DNA from 2 places in the Streptomyces sp. NPDC002958 genome. Region 1 is predicted to be linked to the other one. Evidence: predicted binding sites of a transcription regulator. Region 1 holds the regulator's gene; the other holds the start of a gene.
The links. Region 1 encodes HrcA, which represses chaperone genes, less so after heat shock. Its sites were predicted from a motif close to TTNGCACTCNGNNNNNCNGAGTGCNAA; they were not measured.
Positions count from the first base shown of each region.

Region 2: the regulator HrcA is predicted to act here: its motif matches at 3,080-3,106, upstream of groL (chaperonin GroEL).

Region 1 covers NZ_JBVHDS010000008.1:209,320-221,215, reverse strand. The annotation lists gene ACZ3IC_RS17270 (S41 family peptidase) at 1-1,171, opposite strand, end outside; gene ACZ3IC_RS17265 (hypothetical protein) at 1,252-1,785, opposite strand; gene ACZ3IC_RS17260 (16S rRNA (uracil(1498)-N(3))-methyltransferase) at 1,869-2,615, opposite strand; gene ACZ3IC_RS17255 (nitronate monooxygenase) at 2,612-3,685, opposite strand; gene dnaJ (molecular chaperone DnaJ) at 3,831-4,970, opposite strand; gene hrcA (heat-inducible transcriptional repressor HrcA) at 4,971-5,987, opposite strand; gene ACZ3IC_RS17240 (MBL fold metallo-hydrolase) at 6,183-6,938, shown strand; gene ACZ3IC_RS17235 (DUF3097 domain-containing protein) at 6,980-7,801, shown strand; gene hemW (radical SAM family heme chaperone HemW) at 8,007-9,248, opposite strand; gene ACZ3IC_RS17225 (SpoIIE family protein phosphatase) at 9,392-11,317, opposite strand; gene ACZ3IC_RS17220 (AMP-dependent synthetase/ligase) at 11,541-11,896, opposite strand, start outside.
Region 2 covers NZ_JBVHDS010000029.1:25,690-37,585, reverse strand. The annotation lists gene ACZ3IC_RS30165 (hypothetical protein) at 1-1,131, shown strand, start outside; gene groL (chaperonin GroEL) at 1,295-2,917, opposite strand; gene ACZ3IC_RS30155 (cold-shock protein) at 3,280-3,486, opposite strand; gene ACZ3IC_RS30150 (MoaD/ThiS family protein) at 3,920-4,198, opposite strand; gene thrC (threonine synthase) at 4,229-5,530, opposite strand; SAM riboswitch class I at 5,549-5,676, opposite strand; gene ACZ3IC_RS30140 (glucosyl-3-phosphoglycerate synthase) at 5,830-6,780, shown strand; gene ACZ3IC_RS30135 (alpha,alpha-trehalose-phosphate synthase (UDP-forming)) at 6,825-8,252, shown strand; gene otsB (trehalose-phosphatase) at 8,292-9,170, opposite strand; gene ACZ3IC_RS30125 (hypothetical protein) at 9,379-9,858, shown strand; gene ACZ3IC_RS30120 (hypothetical protein) at 9,880-10,647, shown strand; gene ACZ3IC_RS30115 (DUF3263 domain-containing protein) at 10,661-10,942, opposite strand; gene ACZ3IC_RS30110 (ROK family protein) at 11,218-11,896, shown strand, end outside.

The DNA of each region.
Region 1 (11,896 bases):
CCGCTTCGAGGTCGAGGACCCTGCCGAGGCGGCCGGCGCCGAGGCGGCGCGGTACGGCTCCCGGTGCGATGCCGGTGGCGGGTGCGCACTCCAGGGCGTCGTCGCCCTCGGCGTCGGTGACCCAGACGACGTGCTGGTCGCCTTCGGCCTGGAAGGTGCGGGGCATCCTGGCCCGTACGCCCGGTTCGACGGCGAGCGCGCGGGCCGGGCCCTCGCGGTGGGTGACCCAGTGCACGGCACCGCGCGTCCCGACGGCGCTGCCGCGGCCCGTACGGTCCGGGGACGCGGAGTCGAGGTGGCTGTCGGCGTGCACGGAATGGGGCTGGAGGTCGGCGCGCTGGCCGCCGAGCCGGATGTCGAGGCGGCGGGGCCCGTCTGCTTCGAGGCCGTCCAGCAGCCAGAGTTCACCGGCCGAGGCGTAGCTGACGCGGCTGCCGTCGGTGGTCGCGTGGCGGGCGTAGAAACCTTCGATGCCGGTGTGCCGGCGCAGGTCCGAGCCGTCGGGAAGCGAGGAGTAGAGCGCGCCGACGCCTTCGTGGTCGGAGAGGAAGGCGACGCGGTCACCCACCCACATCGGGGCTTCGATGTTCCCGTCGAGGTCCTCGTGAAGCCGTACGAACTCCGCCGGACCCTCGCTCGCGCCTTCCTCCGCGATCCACAACTTGCCTGCGGTGCCGCCCCGGTAGCGCTTCCAGGTGGCGGCCTCGCGCCCCATGGTGACCGAGAGCAGCAGGACCCGTCCGCCGGGCCCGTACGCGAGAGAGCCGACCGGCCCGTACGGCAGGGTCCGCGCGGGCCCGCCGTCGACCGGGACGGCCCTGGCCCAGCTGCGCCGCAGCGATACCTGCCCCTGGGCGCTGATGACCAGTACGTCGCCCTCGGGCGTCCAGCCGCGTACGGAGGTCCGTGCGTCGCCCCAGTACGTGAGCCGCCTGGAAGGGCCGCCGTCGACCGGCGCGACGTGCACTTCGGGCGCTCCGTCCCGGGTGGACGTCCAGGCGACTTGGGTTCCGTCGGGAGATATACGCGGATTGGTGACAGGTCGGTTGTCGGCGCTGACGCGCCAGGCTCGGCCGCCGTCCAGCGGCGCCAGCCAGACATCGTCCTCGGCGGTGAAGGCGATCAAATCGCCCTGGACATGGGGGTATCGGAGGTAGGCAGGCTGCGTCACATCGATCACCCTAGGCCGCGGGCGTGCTCTGCGTAACCGAGTTGGCCGGAGTCCGTCGGGCTGCCCGGTTCCGGACACACTCACTTGCCCTGGGGCGATTCGGTCACCGTGACCGTCACGGTGACCGTCGGCCGGGCGCCGCCACTGCCGTCGCCTCGGGACGGATCGGCCCCGACGGTCGGCGGGGCGGCGTCGCAGTTGCCGAGCACATCTGACCGGAAGACGGCCTTCCCGTCGGCCTCCGCGGTCAGATCGCCGCGCACACACCGCCCGTCGAGCTCCTGGGTCACCTTGCCGGTGATCGTGATGTCCTTGCCGTTCCCGGTCCTTCCGGTGCAGTCGACGTCCGCGATCCGGCGTGCGGAGGCGGAGGGCGAGGCGCCCTGGGCCCGGTACCCGTCGGCATCGGCCGTACAGTTCAGCCACCGCACGTCGACCCCGTTGCGCTCCAGGGCGCTGGTGCCGGTGCGGTCGGTGGTCACGGCGATGGCTGCGGAGTTCAGTCCGCCCGCGGGGTCACAGGCCACGACACCTGCGACCGCCGCGCCCGCGAGCGCGGACGCGGCCAGAAAGCGACGGGTCCTTCCCTGACCCCATGCCCTTGATGTCCCCATACGGGCAGCTTCCCACCATTCCCCCACGGGACGGTAGACGGCTTGCGGCCACAACAGGGCGGCGCCGGCGCGCCCGAGGGGGCTTACGACCAGCGGCCGGTGCGCCCCAGGAGCAGTGCCGTTGCCGCCGTGCCCGCGGTCGAGGTGCGCAGGACGCTCGTTCCGAGCCGGCAGGTCCGGGCGCCCGCCGCGGCGAAGACCGCCAGTTCGTCCGGCGACACACCGCCCTCGGGTCCGACGACCAGCACGATCTCGCCCTGGGTGGGGAGCTGGACGGTGGCCAGCGGCTCGCTGTCGTGGCCCCGGTCCTCGTGCAGGACGGCGGCGAAGTCCGCCGTGGCCAGAAGTGCGGCAACCTGTCTGGTCGTCAATGCGTCCGCCACCTCGGGGAAGCGCACCCGGCGCGACTGCTTGCCCGCCTCCCGGGCGGTGTTGCGCCATTTCGCGAGGGACTTGAGGCCGCGCTCGCCCTTCCACTGCGTGATGCAGCGCGATGCCTGCCAGGGCACGATCGCATCGACACCGGTCTCCGTCATCGTCTCCACGGCGACCTCGCCGCGGTCCCCCTTGGGCAGGGCCTGGACGACGGTGATACGGGGTGCGGGCCGGGGCTCCTCACGGACCGTCGTCAGGTCGGTGACCACGAGCCGGTCCTTGCCCTCGGCGGCTCTGACAACGCCTTCCGTCCAACGGCCGTGGCCGTCCGTCAGCACGACGTCCTCTCCGGCGCGCAGCCGCTTCACCGATACGGCGTGCCGTCCCTCGGGTCCTTCCAGGACGAACTCGGGCCGGTCGGGGACCTGTTCGACGACAAAGACCGGTGCGGTCACTGCGTACTCCCTGTGCTCACTGCCGCCCGTGCGGCGTCCAGTTCTTCGGCGAGCAGACCGATCAGCCGGCCGGCGGGCAGCTCGCGTGCCATCCGGTGCCCCTGCCCGGCCCACAGGGCCATGCCCTGGGCGTCCCCGGCCTTGGCCGCCGCCTTGCGCAGACCGGAGGTCAGATGGTGGACCTGCGGATAGGCGGCGGGGGCGTACGGGCCGTGCTCGCGCACGAAGCGGTTGACCAGGCTGCGGGCCGGGCGGCCGGAGAACGCCCGGGTCAGGGCGGTCCGTACGAACAGCGGGTTGGTCAGCGCCTGCTTGTGCAGCAGATGCGCCCCGGACTCGGGGCAGACGAGGAACGCCGTACCGAGCTGTGCCGCATCCGCGCCTGCGGCGAGCACCGCGGCGATCTGGGACCCGCGCATCAGCCCGCCCGCGGCGATGATCGGTACCTGTACGGTCTCGCGGACCTGGGCCACCAGGCAGAGCAGCCCGATCCCGGTGCCGTCGGCCTGCGGGTCGTCGCGGTGGGTGGACTGGTGGCCGCCCGCCTCTATGCCCTGGACACAGACCGCGTCGGCGCCCGCCCACTGGGCAGCCTGGGCCTCCTCGGGCGTGGTGACCGTCACGACGGTGTGCGTGCCGACGCCGGCGAACGCGTCGAGGGTGTCGCGGGTCGGACAGCCGAAGGTGAACGAGACGGCCGGGACCGGGTCCTCCAGGAGGATGGCGAGCTTGGCCTCGTAGCCGTCGTCGCCGCTGGAGTCCGGGTCGCCGAGCGGAGTCTCGTACCAGGCGGCCTCACCGGCGAGCTGATGCCGGTACACCTCGACGGCGCTCGGGTCGGCGAGAGCCGGCTGCGGCATGAAGAGATTGACGCCGAAGGGCTGACCGGTCAGCCCGCGCAGCTGCTTGATCTCGTTGTACATGCCGTCCGCCGTCTTGTACCCGGCGGCGAGGAAGCCCAGGCCGCCCGCTTCGGCGACGGCCGCGACGAGCTGCGGGCAGGACCCACCCCCCGCCATCGGGGCCTGCACGATCGGATACCGGCAGAGATCGGTCAACACGGATGACATGACCGCATCGTGTCACGTCCTGAATACCCCGGCGTGCACGGCCTGCGGTCCACTTTGCCTCAAACGCCGGACGGGTTGTCCGCAACCGCCGGACGGACTCGGCGAGCGAGCCCGTCCGGCGGCGGGGAACGGCGTGCGGGGGCGGTCAGCGACCGTTGAAGGCGTCCTTCAGACGGGAGAACAGCCCCTGCTGACCGGGCTGGAACTGGCCGGTGGGCCGCTCCTCACCGCGCATCTTCGCCAGGTCGCGCAGCAGTCGCTCCTGCTCCGGGTCCATCTTCGTCGGGGTCATCACCTCGACGTGCACAATCAGATCGCCGCGTCCGCCACCCCGCAGATGCGTGATGCCGCGTCCGTGCAGCGGGACCGACTGGCCTGACTGGGTACCCGGCCGGATGTCGACCTCCTCCGGGCCGTCGAGCGTCTCCAGCGGCACCTTGGTGCCGAGCGCGCCCGCCGTCATCGGGATGGTGACCGTGCAGTGCAGATCGTCGCCGCGGCGCTGGAACACCGAATGCGGCAGCTCATGGATCTCCACATACAGATCACCGGCCGGTCCACCACCGGGGCCGACCTCGCCCTCGCCCGCGAGCTGGATGCGGGTGCCGTTGTCGACACCGGCGGGGATCTTCACGGTGAGCGTGCGCCTCGACCGGATACGCCCGTCGCCGGCGCACTCCGGGCACGGGGTCGGCACGACCGTACCGAAGCCCTGGCACTGCGGGCAGGGCCGCGAGGTCATGACCTGGCCCAGGAAGGACCGGGTGACCTGCGAGACCTCGCCGCGGCCGCGGCACATGTCACAGGTCTGGGCGGAGGTGCCGGGTGCGGCGCCCTCGCCGCTACAGGTCGTACAGACGACGGCCGTGTCGACCTGGATGTCCTTGGTGGTGCCGAACGCGGCCTCGGCGAGATCGATCTCCAGACGAATCATCGCGTCCTGGCCGCGCCGCGTGCGCGAACGGGGTCCGCGCTGCGACGACGTACCGAAGAACGCGTCCATGATGTCGGAGAAGTTACCGAAGCCACCCTGTCCGAACCCGCCCGCACCACCGCCGCCGCCGGAGGCGGACAGCGGGTCGCCGCCGAGGTCGTAGACCTGCTTCTTCTGCGGGTCCGAAAGCACCTCGTAGGCGGCGTTGATCTCCTTGAACCGCTCCTGGGTCTTCGGATCGGGGTTCACATCCGGATGCAGCTCGCGAGCGAGCCGCCGGAATGCCTTCTTGATCTCGTCCTGAGATGCGTCGCGGCGCACGCCGAGTACGGCGTAGTAGTCCGTGGCCACTTACGACTCCGCCAGGATCTGTCCGACGTAACGTGCCACTGCGCGTACCGCTCCCATCGTTCCGGGGTAGTCCATGCGGGTCGGTCCGACCACGCCGAGTTTGGCGACTGCCTCGTCGCCCGAACCGTAGCCGACCGCGACGACGGACGTGGAGTTGAGCCCCTCGTGGGCGTTCTCGTGCCCGATACGTACGGTCATGCCCGAGTCCTTGGCCTCGCCGAGCAGCTTCAGCAGCACGACCTGCTCCTCCAACGCCTCCAGCACCGGCCGGATCATCACAGGGAAGTCGTGCCCGAAGCGGGTGAGGTTGGAGGTGCCGCCGATCATCAGCCGCTCCTCCGTCTCCTCGACGAGGGTTTCGAGCAGGGTGGAGAGCACGGTGGACACGGTTCCCCGGTCCTCGCTCTCGAAGGATTCCGGCAGATCCTGCACCAGCTGCGGGACGTCCGCGAAACGGCGTCCGACGACGCGGCTGTTGAGCCGGGCCCGCAGATCGGCGAGAGAGGTCTCACCGAACGGAGCGGGGCAGTCGATCATGCGCTGTTCGACCCGGCCGGTGTCCGTGATCAGCACGAGCATCAGCCGGGCGGCCGCCAGTGACAGCAACTCCACATGCCGCACCGTCGACCGGGTCAGCGAGGGGTACTGCACGATGGCGACCTGCCGGGTCAGCTGCGCGAGCAGCCGTACGGTGCGGCCCACGACATCGTCGAGGTCGACCGCGCCGTCGAGGAAATTGTGAATGGCACGACGTTCCGGCGACGAGAGGGGCTTGACGCCCGCGAGCTTGTCGACGAAAAGTCGATAGCCCTTGTCCGTCGGGATGCGTCCCGCGCTGGTGTGGGGCTGGGCGATGAAGCCCTCGTCCTCCAGCACCGCCATGTCGTTGCGGACGGTGGCCGGGGAGACCCCCAGCTTGTGCCGCTCTGTGAGCGCCTTGGAGCCCACGGGTTCCTCGGTGCCGACGTAGTCCTGGACGATGGCGCGCAGCACTTCGAGTCTGCGTTCGCTGAGCATCGCGCACACCTCCAGCTGTTTCCTCGGTGGTTCTCGGGCCGTTCCTGTTTCATTCCCAGGAATCCTCCTGGCACTCTGTCATCACGAGTGCCAGCAATCCTCCGGCCAGTGTACGGCGATCGAGTGGGGGCCTAGCAAGGGCGACCGGTCACGCTACCGCGAGACTGCGCAGGTCGTTGCCGATAGCGTCGCGGTATGGACGCCTCTTGGGAAGAGTTCGGCTGGGAGCGACTCGGTCACGGAGTGGGCCGACGGCGCCTCCCCGGATGGGATGCGACAGTCGCACTGGTGGTCGGAGCGCAGGGAGTGCTGCTCTACGACACCGGATCAACGCTCCGCGAAGGTGCAGAAATACGGGCCCAGGCACAGGCCCTGCTCGGCCGGAGGGTGACGCATATCGCACTCAGCCACCCCCACTTCGACCATGTGCTGGGCACCGCAGCGTTCTCCGGCGCCCAGGTGTACGGAGCGGTCGGCATGGCCGGGCTGCTGAAGCACGGGGCGAACGATCTGTACGCCTCCGCCGTGCGCCACGGAGTGTCCGAACACGATGCGGCGGAGGCCACCGATGCGCTGGTGGCGCCGCACCACGAGGTGTGCGGCGAGTGGACGCTCGATCTGGGCGGCGGCCGTCAGGTGCTCCTGGCGAATGTGGGCCCCGCCCACAGCGGCCACGATCTCGCGGCGCTCGTCCCCGGCTCCCCCACGGTGGTGCTCTGCGGCGACCTGGTCGAGGAATCGGGCGAACCACAGGCGGGCCCGGACGCGGTCCCGTCCCGCTGGCCGGCCGCGCTGGACCGGCTGCTGGCGCTGGGCGGCGAGGACGCGGTGTACGTACCGGGGCACGGGGCGATGGTGGATGCGGCGTTCGTCAGGAACCAGCGCGACCGACTGGCCGTCCTCCCCCATGGCCCTGAAGGCATGGGAGGTGCCCCCTCCGGAGTGTCCTGACCTGTTCGTGTCGTGACGTGTTGTCGTCCTATCGTCATCCGATGCGCAGCTACCAGCCGGACCTGACCCCGCCGTGGAAGAAGTCCGCCCCCGTTCCCGAGGTCCCCGCCGAACCCGACCTGGTCGTGGAGGAGGTCTCCACCGGATTCTGCGGTGCGGTGATCCGCTGCGAGAAGACGGCCCAGGGGCCGACGGTGACCTTGGAGGACCGCTTCGGCAAGCACCGGGTGTTCCCGATGGAGCCGCGCGGCTTCTTGCTGGAGGGCCGGGTGGTCACGCTCGTACGCCCGTCGGCGGCCGCTCCCGTACGCCCCGTGCGTACGGCCTCGGGTTCGGTCGCGGTCCCCGGGGCTCGCGCCCGGGTCGCGAGGGCGGGCCGGATCTATGTGGAGGGCCGGCACGACGCGGAGCTGGTCGAGCGGGTCTGGGGCGACGATCTGCGGATCGAGGGTGTGGTCGTCGAGTATCTGGAGGGCATCGACGACCTCCCGGCCATCGTGCGCGAATTCTCCCCCGGCCCGGACGCCAGGCTGGGCGTTTTGGTCGACCACCTGGTCCCGGGCTCCAAGGAGTCCCGGATCGCGGCCCAGGTCTCGGACGCGAACGTGCTGGTGGTCGGCCACCCCTACATCGACGTGTGGGAGACGGTGAAGCCGTCATCGGTGGGCATCGCCGACTGGCCGGTGGTGCCGCGCGGCCAGGACTGGAAGACGGGTGTGTGCCGCTCGCTGGGCTGGCCGGAGAACACGGGCGCGGCGTGGCAGCGAATCCTGTCCACCGTGCGCTCGTACCGGGACCTGGAGCCGGCGTTGCTGGGCTCCGTGGAACACCTGATCGACTTCGTGACGGCGCCGCCTCAGTAGCCCATCCTGCCGCGGACCTCCCGGCCTTCCGCCCCACCCGGCCCCTCCGGCGCTTGAGGAGCGGGGTCCGGTCGGGGGCGGAGCGCGGTCACCGGAAGGGGAGCACGGGAAGGTGGGCCCGGGAAGGGGCGGGCAGGGGAAGGGGCGGGCAGGGGAACGAGCCCGCCGCAGACGCCCCGCACCCCAGCCGGCCCCACACCGCCCCTCAGTCCACCAGGTCCCGCACCACCGCGTCCGCCAACAACCGCCCCCGCAGCGTGAGCACCGCCCGTCCCTCCCCGTACGGCGCGCGCTCCAGCAGCCCGTCCTTCACCGCCTGCCCCGCCGCGGCCAGCCCCGCCGGTGCCAGCAGCGACAACGGACAGCCGTCCGCGAGCCGCAGCTCCAGCAGGATCCGCTCGACCCGCCGGTCCTCCGCGGAGAGGATCTCGCGCCCGGCCCCCGGCGACCGTCCCTCGGCCAGAGCCTGCGCGTACGCCCCCGGATGCTTCACGTTCCACCAGCGCACCCCGCCGACATGGCTGTGCGCCCCCGGCCCGGCGCCCCACCAGTCGGCGCCGCGCCAGTACAGCTCGTTGTGCAGGCACCGGCCCTCGGGAGTACGGGCCCAGTTCGACACCTCGTACCAGGAGAAGCCCGCCGCCGCCATCGCCTCGTCCGCGATCAGATACCGGTCGGCATGGGCGTCGTCATCGGTCATCGGGATCTCGCCACGCCGGATCCGCCGGGCCAGCTGGGTGCCCTCCTCGACGATCAGCGCGTACGCCGACACATGGTCGGGCCCCGCCCCGATCGCCGCGTCCAGGGAGGCCCGCCAGTCGTCGTCGGACTCCCCGGGCGTGCCGTAGATCAGATCGAGGTTGACGTGCTCGAAGCCCGCTTCCCGCGCCTCACCGACACACGCCTCGGGCCGCCCCGGCGTATGCGTACGGTCCAGAATCCTCAGCACGTGCTGCCGCGCGCTCTGCATCCCGAACGAGATCCGGTTGAAGCCGCCCTCCCGAAGCTCGGCCAGATACGCCGGATCGACGGACTCCGGGTTGGCCTCGGTGGTGATCTCGGCATCGTCCGCGAGCCCGAACTCGTCGCGGATCGCCCCCAGCATCCGCACCAGGTCCGCGGCGGCCAGCAGGGTCGGTGTACCGCCGCCGACGAAGACCGTACGGACCGGACGGGGATCGTCGCCGAGGACCTTGCGGGCTTGGCGGACCTCGCCGATCAGATGGGCGGCGTAGTTGTCCCGGGAGGCCAGGGCGCCGCCGGAACCGCGCAGCTCGGTGGCGGTGTAGGTGTTGAAGTCGCAGTATCCGCAGCGGGTCGCGCAGTAGGGCACATGCAGGTAGAAGCCGAGCGGCCGGTCGGCGGCGCCTTCCAGGGCATGGCGGGGCAGCGCCCCGTCGTCGGGTACGGGTTCACCATCGGGCAGTACGGAAGGCATACCGTCCATTGTCACTCGCCGCCCGGAACGTCCGAGCCACGCACGTGATCACGGGAGGCCACGCGCCCCCGGCCGCACCGCCCCGCCCACCCCGCCGCGAACGCCTCCCGCGAACGCCTCCCATTCCCGGCCGCACCGCCCCACCCCCGCCGTCACCCCGCCTGCAGCACCAGCAGCGCCAGATCGTCGTCCGGCGGCCGCTCGGCGAATTCGTGCACGGCCCGCTTGATCCGGTCCGCGATCCCGTCCGCCGACATCCCGGCACAGCCCGCCAGTGCCAGGGCCAGACCGTCCCCGTCGTCGAACATCAGCGGCCCGGAGCGCCGCTCCGTCACACCGTCCGTAACACACAGCAGGCTGTCGCCGGGCGCCAGCTCGAAGCTCTGGCTCTCGTACGCGACGTCGTCCATGATCCCGAGCAGCATCTGCGGCTCGGCGGCCGGGCGCACCTCGCCGTCGGGCCGCAGCAGCAGCGGCAGCGGGTGGCCGGCGCTGGCGAGGGTGCAGCGCACGCCGCCGCCGGGCAGCGGTACGAGTTCCCCGTACAGCAGGGACAGAAAGCGGGACTGCCCGGTGTCCGCCGTTTGCTGGCCGCCCGCCGCGGCCACCATGAGCGCGGCTGCCTCGGCGGCCTCCATCGCGTCGTCGAGAAGCAGGCGGTTGAGCCGGTCCAGCACCTCACCCACGCCGAATCCCTCTCGGGCCAGCAGCCGCAGCCAGGGCCGGGCGAGGCCGGTGACGACGGCGGCTTCGGGGCCACTGCCCTGTACATCGCCGAGGACGAAGCACCAGCGGTCGCCGGGGCACGGGAAGATGTCGTAGAAGTCACCGCCTACGACCCCGTCGTCGCTGGGTTCGTACACCAGCGAGCTGGTGACGCCGGGTATGTCGGCGACCTTGCTGGGCAGCAGTGCGCGTTGCAGGATGCGGCTGATGGTGGCCTGCCGGGTGTAGGCGCGGGCGGCACCGACGGCGAGGCCGACACGGCGTACGAAGTCCTCGATCAGGGCGGTGACCTCGTCGGGGACGCGAGCTGTGCCCTCCCTGCCGAGGAGTACGGCGCCGAGTGTCCGGCCGCCCGATGTGATCCGGTAGGCGAGAGCGGACCCGGCCCGTACGTCGGATTCCCCGCCGTCCTCCTCGCCCCCGGGCCACGGCATGGAGACGGGCCCGGTGCCCACCCGCTCGGGCAGCCGGATCGGGTGGGCGTCCAGCACCGTACGCAGCTGCCCCGTCTCGGCCTCGTCCCGGTGCCAGACGCTGGCAAGCCGGGGGACGGCAACGGGGCCGCCGTTCTCGGGCTCCAGCCAGATCGCGCACCAGTCGGCAAGTCTGGGCACCAGTAACTGTGCGGCAAGCGCCGCCACGATGTCCTCGTCGAGCTGACCGGCGAGCAGGTCCGAGGCCTCGGCGAGGAACGAGAGCGCGCCGCGCCCGGCCCAGTCCGCGTTGTCGCGCAGGGCCCGCCGGGCGGTGGGGGCGAGCAGTTCGGCCGCGCGCAGCCCCTGCTGGAATCCGGGCTCGGCCGACGGTTCGGGGAACGGGTTCCAGTCGTCGACGGGGAGCCGGGCCCAGACGGTCTTGAGTCCGGTGCGGTAGGTGATGCCCCAGCGCTCGGCGAGGGTGCCGACGAGCTGGAGCCCGCGTCCGTACTCGGCGGGCTCGACGGAGCCGGTGGGGGCCTCGCTCTTCGCCGTGTCCGCCGCGCTGCCGATGTCCGATCGTTCGCTGCGCACGGCACGGGCCGGGTGGTGGTCGGAGACCTCCAGCACCAGGGCCGCGACCTCGTCCTCGGTGGCCTCCTCCAGCCGGCAGAGCAGCTCGACATGGGTCCCGGCGTGCACGACCGCGTTGGTGACCAGCTCGCTGACGACGACCGCCGCATCATCGGCCAGACGTTCGCTGAAGCCCACGGCCGCCGGCAGCCCGAGCCCGGTCCACTCGGTGAGCGCGGCCCGGACGAACCGGCGGGCGGCGGAGGGCGCGAGGAGGTTTCCGGGCAGGGACGTACGGGCGACCGGCCTCGCATCCGCATGGCCGACAGTGATACCGGGACGCTGAACGATGTCCCGCTGCAAGGGAATGGGCCCCACGGTGCAGCTCCTGACCTGTTCTCGCTCTTCTGTCTGTTCTCGTTCTGTTCTCTTGAGCGCCGCTGACGACACCGACACAGGCTGACGACACCGACAGAGTGACAGATGGACCCTGCCCATAAGCGATGAGTTGCCGAAGTGAGCAGAGAAAGTGAGCGGAGAACAACGGAAGCAGCCGCACCGTGCGACCGGTCCGGAAGGACCTGTATTACGCCTCTCGGGCTCCTTCGTACATGTCGTCGATGAGGCCCTTGTACTCGCGCTCGACGACCGGCCGCTTCAGCTTGAGACTGGGCGTCAGCTCGCCGTGCTCGATGTCGAGATCGCGGGGCAGCAGCCGGAACTTCTTGATGGTCTGCCAGCGCTGCAGCCCCTCGTTGAGCCGCTTCACATAGCCCTCGATGAGCTTGACTGCCTGCGGGGAGCCCACCACTTCGGCGTACGACTTCCCGCCCAGGCCGTTCTCGGCGGCCCAGCCGAGGATGGCCGGCTCGTCGAGCGCGATCAGGGCGGTGCAGAAATTACGGTCCGCGCCGTGCACCAGGATGTTGGAGACGAACGGGC
Region 2 (11,896 bases), on a different contig from region 1:
CCGCCCAGCACCGTGTGGGACCTGCCGGGCGGCACCGCCTGGGTGTATCTCGGCGAGGGGAATCCGGGCCTCGTACGGCCCGTGATCTTCGCGGACGGATTCAACACCGGGCCGAGCAGCCTCGACTTCTCCTGGGAAATCATGGAGTTCGGCGACTACGCGCTCATCAGCGAACTGCGCCGCCGCGGACACGACGTCATCCTTCTCGGCTTCCATGAGCGCAGTGCGTCGATTCTGGACAACTCCCGGACCGCGCAGGCCGCGATCCAGCAAGCCATCATGGAGCGGCAGGGCGACACGCCGCTGGCCGTCGGCGGGTTCAGCATGGGCGGGCTCGTCACCCGGCACGCGCTGGCCAAGATGGAGAGCCGGCGCATCGACCACCAGACCTCTCTCTACTTCTCGTACGACAGCCCGCACCGCGGCGCCTGGATCCCGATCGCGCTCCAGGCGTTCGCGCACTACATCAAGGACCTCGACAGCCGGCTCTCCGAGCAGATCAACAGCCCGGCCGCGCGGGAACTGCTGTGGCGGCACATCGAGAAGTGGGACGGGACGCCGGACCGGAGCGACGAGCGCGCCGCGTTCCTCGCGGAGATGGAGGCCATCGGCCAATGGCCGCGCCGGCCGAGGCTGATCGGTGTCGCCAACGGCACGGCCGACGGCGTCGGCACCGATGTCCGGGCGGGCGAACTGGCCCTGGAGGGCAAGGGCCTGTCGGTCATGGGCACCAAGCTCTACACCCAGGCCCCGGGCGACAACGAACTCGTCGCCAAGCTGCGGGTGGTGACACTGAAGACCAACGAGGTGCGTACGTCCGGACTCCCGTCGATCAGCGGCGCACCCGGTGGTTCGCTGGAAGGGTTCGGCATCCTCGCCGACGGGCTCAACGCCCTCAAGCCCGCCCTCGGGTTCAAGACCGACGTACGGATCCGCCCACACTGCTTCGTGCCGGCCGTCAGCGCGGTCGACGTCGGCGATCTGGACACGGACGAGGAGCTGTACAAGAACATCTCCTCGCTCCCGCCGAATTCCGGCGGGCTCGACGAGTTCAAGCTCGCGTCCCGCAACGAGGGCCACACCCTCGTGACGGAGGAGCTCTGCACCTGGCTCCTCGACCGGCTTCCGTAGCGACCGGGGTATCCACAGGGCGGGATATCACGCGCTCACGGTGCTCCGGCGGGCATCGTGGGTGCGTCCACCGCCATGACCTCACGAACAGCACCGGCCCCCGGGGACGAATCCCCGGGGGCCGGTGCGGCAAAGCTGTACAGGAACTACCGATCCGTCAGGATCAGAAGTCCATGTCACCGCCCGGCATGCCGCCCGGAGCGGCCGCAGCGGCCTTCTCCGGCTTGTCGGCGATGACGGCCTCGGTGGTGAGGAACAGCGCGGCAATGGACGCGGCGTTCTGCAGGGCGGAGCGCGTGACCTTCGCCGGGTCGAGAATGCCCTCGGCGATCATGTCGACGTACTCGCCGGTCGCGGCGTTCAGACCGTGGCCGACGGCCAGGTTGCGCACCTTCTCGACGACGACGCCACCCTCGAGACCACCGTTGACGGCGATCTGCTTGAGCGGGGCCTCCAGCGCCAGCTTGACGGCGTTGGCGCCGGTCGCCTCGTCACCCGAGAGCTCCAGCTTCTCGAAGACGGCCGAGGCCTGGAGCAGAGCCACGCCACCACCGGCGACGATGCCCTCCTCGACGGCGGCCTTGGCGTTGCGCACCGCGTCCTCGATGCGGTGCTTGCGCTCCTTGAGCTCGACCTCGGTCGCGGCACCGGCCTTGATGACGGCCACGCCGCCGGCCAGCTTCGCGAGGCGCTCCTGGAGCTTCTCGCGGTCGTAGTCCGAGTCGGAGTTCTCGATCTCGGCACGGATCTGGTTGACGCGACCCTGAACCTGGTCGCTGTCACCGGCACCGTCGACGATCGTGGTCTCGTCCTTGGTGATGACGACCTTGCGGGCGCGGCCGAGCAGGTCGAGACCGGCGTTCTCCAGCTTGAGGCCGACCTCCTCGGAGATGACGGTGCCACCGGTGAGGATGGCGATGTCGCCGAGCATGGCCTTGCGGCGGTCACCGAAGCCCGGGGCCTTGACAGCAACGGACTTGAAGGTGCCACGGATCTTGTTGACGACCAGGGTCGACAGGGCCTCGCCCTCGACGTCCTCGGCGATGATCAGCAGCGGCTTGCCGGACTGCATGACCTTCTCCAGCAGCGGAAGGAGGTCCTTCACGTTGCTGACCTTGGAGTTCACGATCAGGATGTACGGGTCGTCGAGGGACGACTCCATGCGCTCCATGTCGGTGGCGAAGTACGCCGAGATGTAGCCCTTGTCGAAGCGCATACCCTCGGTGAGCTCCAGCTCCAGACCGAAGGTCTGGGACTCCTCGACGGTGATGACGCCTTCCTTGCCGACCTTGTCCATGGCCTCGGCGATGAGCTCGCCGATCTGGGTGTCGGCGGCGGAGATGGAGGCGGTCGAAGCGATCTGCTCCTTGGTCTCCACGTCCTTGGCCTGCTCCAGAAGAGCGGCGGAGACGGCCTCGACGGCCTTCTCGATGCCCCGCTTGAGGGCCATCGGGTTGGCACCCGCGGCGACGTTGCGAAGGCCCTCGCGGACGAGAGCCTGAGCGAGAACGGTGGCGGTGGTCGTACCGTCGCCGGCGACGTCGTCCGTCTTCTTGGCGACCTCCTTGACCAGCTCCGCACCGATCTTCTCGAACGGGTCCTCCAGCTCGATCTCCTTGGCGATGGAAACACCATCGTTGGTGATCGTGGGGGCGCCCCACTTCTTCTCAAGGACGACGTTGCGACCCTTGGGGCCAAGGGTGACCTTGACGGCGTCGGCGAGCTGGTTCATGCCGCGCTCGAGACCGCGCCGGGCCTCCTCGTCGAACGCGATGATCTTGGCCATGTGAAGTGGTCCTCCCGGACAGGGGTGGATTTCTCCGGACCGAGTGGCGCCCGCGACGGACGGCCTGCCTGACCGGTGGTTCCTTGCCCCACCGGACCTGCGGGCCTCACCGGCCCGGTCCAAGTTCTGTCACTCTCACCTGGAGAGTGCTAACGCCAATGATTAGCACTCGACCCCCTAGAGTGCAAGCGCCTTCGAAGAAGGCTCGCCGAGGGGTGGCGGTCGGGCGCAAGCGTCCCCCCGGGATGTGGACGGTGACAGCCACTCACGGGTGGCTGTGGACGCGGACGCGCGGAGGGCCCGTACCTCAGGGGTACGGGCCCTCCGTGCGTGAGTGGTGTCGTTGGCCGACCGCGTCGAGCTCAGCCGACGGCGAGCTTGACCATGTCCGCCTGCGGCCCCTTCTGGCCCTGCGAGATCTCGAATTCAACTCGCTGACCCTCTTCGAGGGTGCGGTACCCGTCCATCTGGATCGCGCTGTAGTGGACGAAAACATCCGCACCACCGTCGACCGCGATGAAGCCGTACCCCTTCTCCGCGTTGAACCACTTGACGGTGCCCTGAGCCATGCCTAACTCCCCTATTACTGGCCCTTGCACAGGACCGCACTTCGCGGACCCGGGTCAGAACTCACCCTCCGACAGGAGAGGGTGCGTGCGCCGGAACGCGTCGACCGCGGCCGAATGTATCTGCCCAACTGCCCTCTGCAACAGGTCCATCGGACGAGAATTCTGGGCAGCACCGAACGCCCGAACAGGAGGAATTCATAAGATTCCAGGACAAGTCGGGCCGGGCAAAGGTGACTTATGGCGCAAGGTGATCGAACACTTTGGCTGCTTCTTGTCGCGGCCGGGCGCATTCTCATATGCGGGCGGCACGGGCAGCTGGGGGGACTTCCCACACTGTACCGCGCTCAACCCTGCAGAATCGCCCCCTCCGCTTCTCTCGCAGAGGGGGCGATTCCGATATCGCCGTGAAGTCGACCGGCGGTCGGCGCCGGGGTCAGCAGCCGCCCGCGACGGCCGGGATGATCGAGATGCCGGCGCCGTCCGGCGTCGCCGTCTCCAGGCCGCCCTCGAAGCGCACGTCGTCGTCGTTGACGTACACGTTCACGAACCGGCGCAACTTGCCCTGGTCGTCCAGGACACGGGCGGCGATGCCCGGGTGATTCCGCTCCAGGGACTCGATGACCTGGGAGAGCGTCGAGCCCTCGGCCGGGACCTCGGCCTGGCCGCCCGTGTAGGTGCGGAGGATGGTGGGGATGCGGACCTTGACGCTCATGATGGTGTGCCTTCCTTCGGTCTCGGGTGGTCAGCAGGCAGCGAGGCCGGCGGCGCGGAACGCGTCCAGGCTCGGGCGGATCGTCGCGGTCGCCTGCGAGGTGGCGGCCACCGCGTCCAGGGTCTTGAGGCCGTCACCGGTGTTGAGGATGACGGTGGTCAGCGCCGGGTCGAGCAGACCGGCCTCGATCAGCTTCTTCGTCACGCCGACCGTCACCCCGCCGGCCGTCTCCGCGAAGATGCCCTCGGTACGCGCCAGCAGCTTGATCGCGTCGACGACCTGCTCGTCGTCGACGTCCTCGACCGCCCCGCCGGTGCGGCGGGCGATGTCCAGGACATACGGGCCGTCGGCCGGGTTGCCGATCGCCAGCGACTTGGCGATGGTGTTCGGCTTCTGGGGCCGTACGACATCGAGACCGGCCTTGAAGGCGGTGGAGACCGGGGAGCAGCCCTCGGCCTGGGCGCCGAAGATCTTGTACGGCTTGTCCTCGACGAGGCCGAGCTTGATCAGCTCCTGGAGGCCCTTGTCGATCTTCGTGAGCTGCGAGCCGGACGCGATCGGGATGACGATCTGGTCGGGCAGCTGCCAGCCGAGCTGCTCGCAGATCTCGTACGCCAGGGTCTTGGAGCCCTCGCCGTAGTACGGGCGCAGATTGACGTTGACGAAGCCCCAGCCCTCGCCGAGCGGGTCGCCGATGAGCTCCGAGCAGAAGCGGTTGACGTCGTCGTAGTTGCCCTCGATGCCGACCAGTTCACCGCCGTACACCGCGGCCATGACGACCTTGCCCTGCTCCAGGTCGTGCGGGATGAACACGCAGGAGCGGAAGCCGGCGCGGGCAGCGGCCGCGCCCACCGCACCGGCGAGGTTGCCGGTGGAGGAGCAGGAGAGGGTGGTGAAGCCGAAGGCGCGGGCGGCCTCGACAGCGATGGCGACGACACGGTCCTTGAAGGAGTGCGTCGGGTTGCCGGAGTCGTCCTTGACGTACAGGCCGCCGGTGACGCCCAGTTCGCGGGCGAGGTTGTCGGCCTTGACCAGCTTGGTGAAGCCGGGGTTGATGTTGGGCTTGTCCGCGACATCGGCGGGGACCGGCAGCAGCGGCGCGTAACGCCAGATGTTGTCGGGTCCGGCCTCGATGCGCTTCTTCAGCTCGTCCGGGGAGCCGCTCGGCAGCTCGTACGCCACTTCGAGCGGCCCGAAACAGGACGCACAGGCGAAAATGGGACCGAGTTCGAAACGCTCGCCGCACTCGCGGCAGGAAAGCGCCGCGGCGGGACCGAGGTCGACAGCTTCGGCGGGAGAATTGGTGCTTACTGCAACGGTCTGCACGGCCATGATGGCGGAGGCCCTTTCTCCTCATCTTCCTTGCGACGCGTTTCGTCACAAGACGGAATTGGCACCTTCCCCACCGTGACCTCGCGGTCGGCAGGAGGGTTGCCGGGACTTCAACGGGCCGTTCCCTCAGTCCCTCTGGATGAGCGCTGTGGCACTGGATCACCGATCCAGGCATTTATCAGCGGACGGACCCCGACATGCGATGGCCGTCCGCGTTGTTCAAGACTGTAACCGAAGCACCGGACTGTTGAGATAGTCGTCCGAACCGCGAGATGGATCACATACAGGGAGTATCGACCGTGCTGGAAGAGGTCGAACGCTGGCTGGCCAGGCGTTCCTGGTCAGCCGCCGACCGCCCGCTGGACCGCCTCCTGGCCGCCAAGGCCAAGGACCCGCGGCGCGGGAGCGTGAGCGTCGTACTGCCCGCGCTGAATGAGGAGGCGACGGTCGGCGAGATCGTCGCGACGATCAGGCGCGAGCTGATGGAGAAGGTCCAGCTGGTCGACGAACTCGTGGTGATCGATTCCGGTTCCACGGACGCCACCGCGAAAGTGGCGCGGGAGGCCGGCGCCCGGGTGGTGCACCGGGACGAGATACTCCCGCGGATGCCCGCCGTGCCCGGCAAGGGCGAGGTGCTGTGGCGGTCGCTCCTGGTGACCGGCGGTGACATCGTCTGCTTCATCGACGCCGACCTGAAGGACTTCTCGGCGGACTTCGTCTCCGGCATCGTCGGCCCGCTGCTGACCGACCCGGACGTGCGGTTCGTGAAGGCGATGTATGACCGCCCGTTCGGTGAAACCGCAGCTCAGGGCGGTCGCGTCACCGAGCTGGTGGCCCGTCCGCTGCTCAATCTGCACTGGCCGCAACTGGCCGGTTTCGTCCAGCCGCTGGGCGGCGAGTACGCGGTGCGCCGCTCCCTGCTCGAACGGCTGCCCTTCCCCGTCGGATACGGAGTGGAACTGGGCCTCCTGGTCGACGCGCTGCATACGGTGGGTCTGGACGCGCTGGCCCAGGTCGACGTGGGGGTGCGCAAACACCGCCACCAGGACGGGCAGGCGCTCGGCAGGATGGCGGCGGCGATCTACCGGACCGCTCAGCTCCGCCTGTCCCGAGGCCACTTGGTACGGCCCTCGCTCACCCAGTTCGAGCGCGGCGAGGACGGCTTCGTACCGCGCACCCATGCGGTGGACACCGAGGAGCGTCCTCCGATGCGCGAGATCGAGGAGTACGCTTCGCGCCGCGCGGCCTGACTTCGCACGTTTGGGCGGTTCGTGATCGGGCTAGATTCCGCAACATGGTCTCCGAGCACGAAGCCCAGTCCGACGCCCACTCCGACGCCCGGCCCCCTGACCAGTCCGCTGCCGAGGTCCTCGTCGCGTCGAACCGCGGCCCGGTGTCGTACACCCTGGAGACGGACGGATCGCTCGAAGCGAAGCGGGGCGGCGGCGGGCTCGTCTCCGGACTGAGCGCCGTCAAGGACAAGCTGTGGGTGTGCGCCGCGCTCGGTGACGGGGACCGTGAGGCGATCCGGCGCGGGGTGGGTGAGCAGGGCGTACGGATGCTCGACATCGACGCGGCCGTGCACGCGGACGCGTACAACGGCATCGCGAATTCGGTGCTCTGGTTCGTCCACCACCTGCTGTACCAGACCCCGCTGGAGCCGGTCTTCGACGCGGAGTTCCGGCGGCAGTGGGCGTCCTTCGAGACATACAACCGGGCCTTCGCCGAGGCGCTCGCCGAGGAGGCGGGCCGGGGCGCGGCGGTGCTGGTGCAGGACTACCACCTGGCGCTGGTGCCCGGCATGCTCCGCGAGCTCCGCCCCGACCTGCGGATCGGCCACTTCTCGCACACCCCGTGGGCGCCCGTCGACTACTTCCGCCTGCTCCCCGACGACATCGCCGAACAGTTGCTGCACGGCATCCTGGGCGCGGACCGGGCAGCCTTCCTGACCCGACGCTGGGCGGACGCCTTCATCGGCTGCTGCACGGAGATCGTGGGCGGCACCGGCCGGACCAGGATCGGGGTGCACGGGCTCGGGGCGGACGCGGACTTCCTGCGCCGGCGCGCGCACGAGGCGGATGTGGACGAGCGGATGGCGGCGCTGCGGGAGCAGATCGGCCCCGGGCGGAGGACGATCGTACGAGTGGACCGGACGGAACTGTCCAAGAACATCGTGCGCGGCCTGTTCGCGTACCGCGCGCTCCTCGAAGAGCGGCCGGAATGGCGTGAGCGCGTCGTCCATGTCGCCTTCGCGTACCCCTCGCGGCAGGACCTGGCGGTGTACCGCGACTACACGACCGAGGTGCAGCGGGTCGCCGACGAGATCAACGCCGTGTACGGCACGGCGGGCTGGACGCCGGTCGTGCTCCACGTCAAGGACGACTTCGCCCGCTCGCTCGCCGCGTACCGGCTGGCCGACGTGGCGCTCGTCAACCCGATCCGCGACGGCATGAACCTGGTCGCCAAGGAGGTTCCGGTCGTCTCCGACCACGGCTGCGCGCTGGTGCTGTCGCGGGAGGCCGGGGCGTACGAGGAACTGGGCAGCGACGCGATCGTGGTGAACCCGTACGACGTGTCCGCGACGGCGGCGGCGCTGCACGAGGCGCTCACGATGGCGGACGACGAACGGGCCGCGCGCACGGAACGGCTGGCCGCGGCGGCGGTGGCGCTGCCGCCGCAGCAGTGGTTCCTGGACCAGTTGGACGCGCTGCGGCGGGGGTGAGCCCGTGCCCCTCCCGGCAAGCTTTGCCCCGTCGCGGCACTAGAGCTGTCGCGCCAGGGCCGCCAGGAAGTCGACGACGGCTCCCGGGCCGTTCAGCAGCAGATCGGCCCGTTCGGCCAACTCGGGCACTTCCGCGCTGCCGCTGCAGACCAGCAGGCCGGGAATGCCGTCGGGGCCCTCGGTGCGGAGCTTCTCCACGGCGGCGTACGCGGCGAGGTCGCCCAGGTCGTCGCCCGCGTACAGGACGGACTCGGCGTCCCTCTCCCGTACGTACTGTGCGAGCGCCACGCCCTTGTCCGTGCCCGGCGGACGCAACTCCAGGACCAGGCGGCCCGGTTCGACGATCAGCCCGTGCCGGGCGGCGAGCTCGCCGAGGGGGCCGCGCAGGGCCTCGAACGCGGCCTGCGGGTCGGCGGCGCGGCGGGTGTGGACGGCGAGCGCCTGGCCCTTCTCCTCGATCCAGGTGCCGTGCCACGAATCGAACCGGTCGAGCACGCCCGGGAGTTCGGCGCGGACCGCGGCGACGCCGGGGTGCGGGGCGGGGGTGTGGACCGTGCCGGAGACGGCGTCCCAGCGTTCGGCGCCGTAGTGACCGAGGACGACGAGGTGGTCCAGCCCCGGCACTCCGACGAAGCCGCCGTGCCGGACCGCGACGCCGGCCGGCCGACCGGTGATCACGGCGATGGAGGCCACTTTCGGGGCGAGCGCGACGAGCGCGTCGACGGCGCCGGGGTGGGCGCGGGCCTGTTCCGGGTCCGGGACGATGTCGGCGAGGGTCCCGTCGAAATCGAGCGCGATGACGGCACGGTCCGGGCGCGCGAGGATCGCGGCGAGGGCTTCTCGGCCGGGTCGGGTGGCGGGGGTCGGGAGCTCGGACGGGGTCTCGCCCGGCGCGGGTACGTGCGGGTTGCTGCCCATGGGCCGAGCCTATAGGCGTACCGCCGGGCACAGCCATGGCCGACGTGGCATGCGGGCGGCGTCCGTGGTGCGGCGGACACACAGCGGGCGGCTACCGCGCGAGCGTGAAACATCGAACGGATAGACCATCCCATATCGATGTATAAACCCGTGGAGTGCGGACAACGATCAGGGCGCCGGTCCCCCACCCCCACCAGCAGCAGCCCTGATGCGCACGTCTCTTGTCCTTTTCACGGTGATGACGGCTCTCCTTGCGGGTGCTTCCCCGGCCACCGCTCAAGCCCGGCCCGCCGCACCGACAACCTCGCACACGGCGGACGTCGGCGGCTTCTACACCAATGGCGACCACGTCCACGTCTCCAGTACGCCCCCGGCGACGGCATCCGGACACGGCTGGTGGGTGCGGGTGAAGGGAGGCAGGCCGGGTGAGAAGGCCAAGGTGACCATCTGGCTGCAGGCGAAGGACGAACACGGCAAGTGGAAGTCCGTGGCCAGCGGGTCGAAGAAGGTGAAGCCGACCAAGGGCAAGGCCAGCAGCACACACCGGGCCAACGCCCGTAAGGCGTGCGAGGGCAGGAAGAAGACGCAGTGGCGGAGTTTGATCGACGTGGACATCATCGGCGAGGCCGACTCCCCGGAGAAGGCCGTCACTGCCACGATGACCTTCAACTGCGGCGCGGGCGTGTAGGGGGAAACGATGGATGATGCGGTGCGGGACTCCACTCTGCTCATGGGCGTGCACGGAATCCTCACCCGGCATCCCTGGCTCGCATCGCCCGAGGGCACCTCGGAGCCCGACACCGATGTCTTCGGCCTGGCGGTGAACCGGGCCGAGGTCTACGGGTGGAGCAGCACCCTTCTGGGAGCCGGCATGGAGCTCGGGGGGAGCCGGTGGGGGCACAACGACGCGGGGGAGGACTGGACGCAGGACGGGCGCGTACGGGAGATCGGCTGGCTCCAGGTGGACGTGTCCTCCTGCCTGAACCGGCAGCGACTGCCCGTACTGCCCGTGGCGACGGTCCTTGGCGACGTACTGCGACAGGTGGGCGATGTCCGTGTCACCGGCATGCACACCGTCGCGCCCGTGCACCTGGCGCCGGACCCCGCCGTCGCCCTCCTGTACTCCGCCGGTTGGTACGAGCTGGCTGATCCGGGTGCGGTCAAGGAGATCACCGTGACCGTGTCCGGTCGCGAAGCGGAGCTGGCCGACCGCGCCGGGCGCGTTCGCGACGAGGCGCTGGCATGCACCTACGGATGTATGACCGTCGAGCCGGAAACCGTCGACGTGGACCTCCCGGGCCTGGCCCTGCCGCTCACCGGCGCAATGCAGGCCGAAGGGATGCGCCGGGCCCTGGCCTTCCGCTGCCGGGTGCCGGTGTGGTCCCTGGACGCGGCAGCCTGGACCACGGAGGTCTTCGTCGAGGCACTACGCGTCACCGGCACCGCGGAACCCGTCGTGATCACCGTGTCCGGCTGAGCGGTTGCCGGTTTCAGCGGCGTCCCCGCCTCGCATCCCTGATCCGGCGCAGGCGGTTCACCGTCACCGGGTCCTCCTCCAGCGCGCGCCGGTCGTCGAGCAGCGTGTTCAGCAGCTGGTAGTAGCGCGTGGGCGAGATGCCGAGCTGTTCGCGGATCGCGCGCTCCTTCGCCCCGGGCCCGGCCCACGGTTTCCGCTCGACGGCGAGCACGGCGCGTTCCCTGTCGGAGAGGCCGTCCGTGTCGCCGGGGCCGACGGGGGCGTCCATGTCGGGGCCATTCGGGGGGGCGGTCATATCAGCCAACATATCGCCCGGCCGGAGGGCCGCCACCCGTTGCTCGGCGCCCTCCGCCGCCGACGCGTCCCGCACGGCCTTCCCCGACATGGCCGGACCTGCATGGCCGGACCTGCCGGACCACCCGCGCAACCTCTCGCACTGCGTGATCCGTTCGCCCTGAGCCCGCTGCTCGGGCCCACTGCGGCGGTGCCGCCGCCGCGATTTTGTATGGATGCGCAACAAACCGAATAGTGGACTAGACCTTTTGGGTTCCCCGGGCGAAACTGTTTCCCGTGAAACACGTCATCGCCCTCGATGTGGGCGGCACCGGAATGAAGGCCGCACTGGTCGGGGCCGACGGCGCCCTGCTGCACGAGGCGCGGCGGGCGACCGGCAGAGAGCGCGGCCCCGACGCCGTCGTGGAGTCGATCCTCGCCTTCGCCTCGGACCTGCGGGCGTACGGCGAGGAGCACCTCGGCGAAAGCGCCCTCGCGGCCGGTGTCGCCGTGCCCGGCATCGTCGACGCCGAGAACGGGATCGCGGTCTACGCCTCGAACCTGGGCTGGCGCGACGTACCCATGCGGGAACTGCTGGGCGAGCGGCTCGGCGGTGTCCCCGTCGCGCTCGGCCACGATGTGCGCACCGGCGGGCTTGCCGAGGGCCGGATCGGCGCGGGCAAGGACGCCGACCGCTTCCTCTTCGTACCGCTGGGCACCGGGATCGCCGGGGCCATCGGCATCGCGGGCACCATCGAGTCCGGCGCACACGGGTACGCGGGCGAGATCGGCCACATCGTGGTCCGGCCGGACGGCCCCGACTGCGGCTGCGGCCAGCGCGGCTGCCTGGAGACCCTGGCGTCCGCCTCCGCGGTGACCCGGGCCTGGGCCGCCGCGTCCGGCGACCCGACGGCGGACGCCGCGGACTGCGCGAAGGCCGTCGAGTCGGGCGACCCCGCGGCGGTGGAAGTCTGGC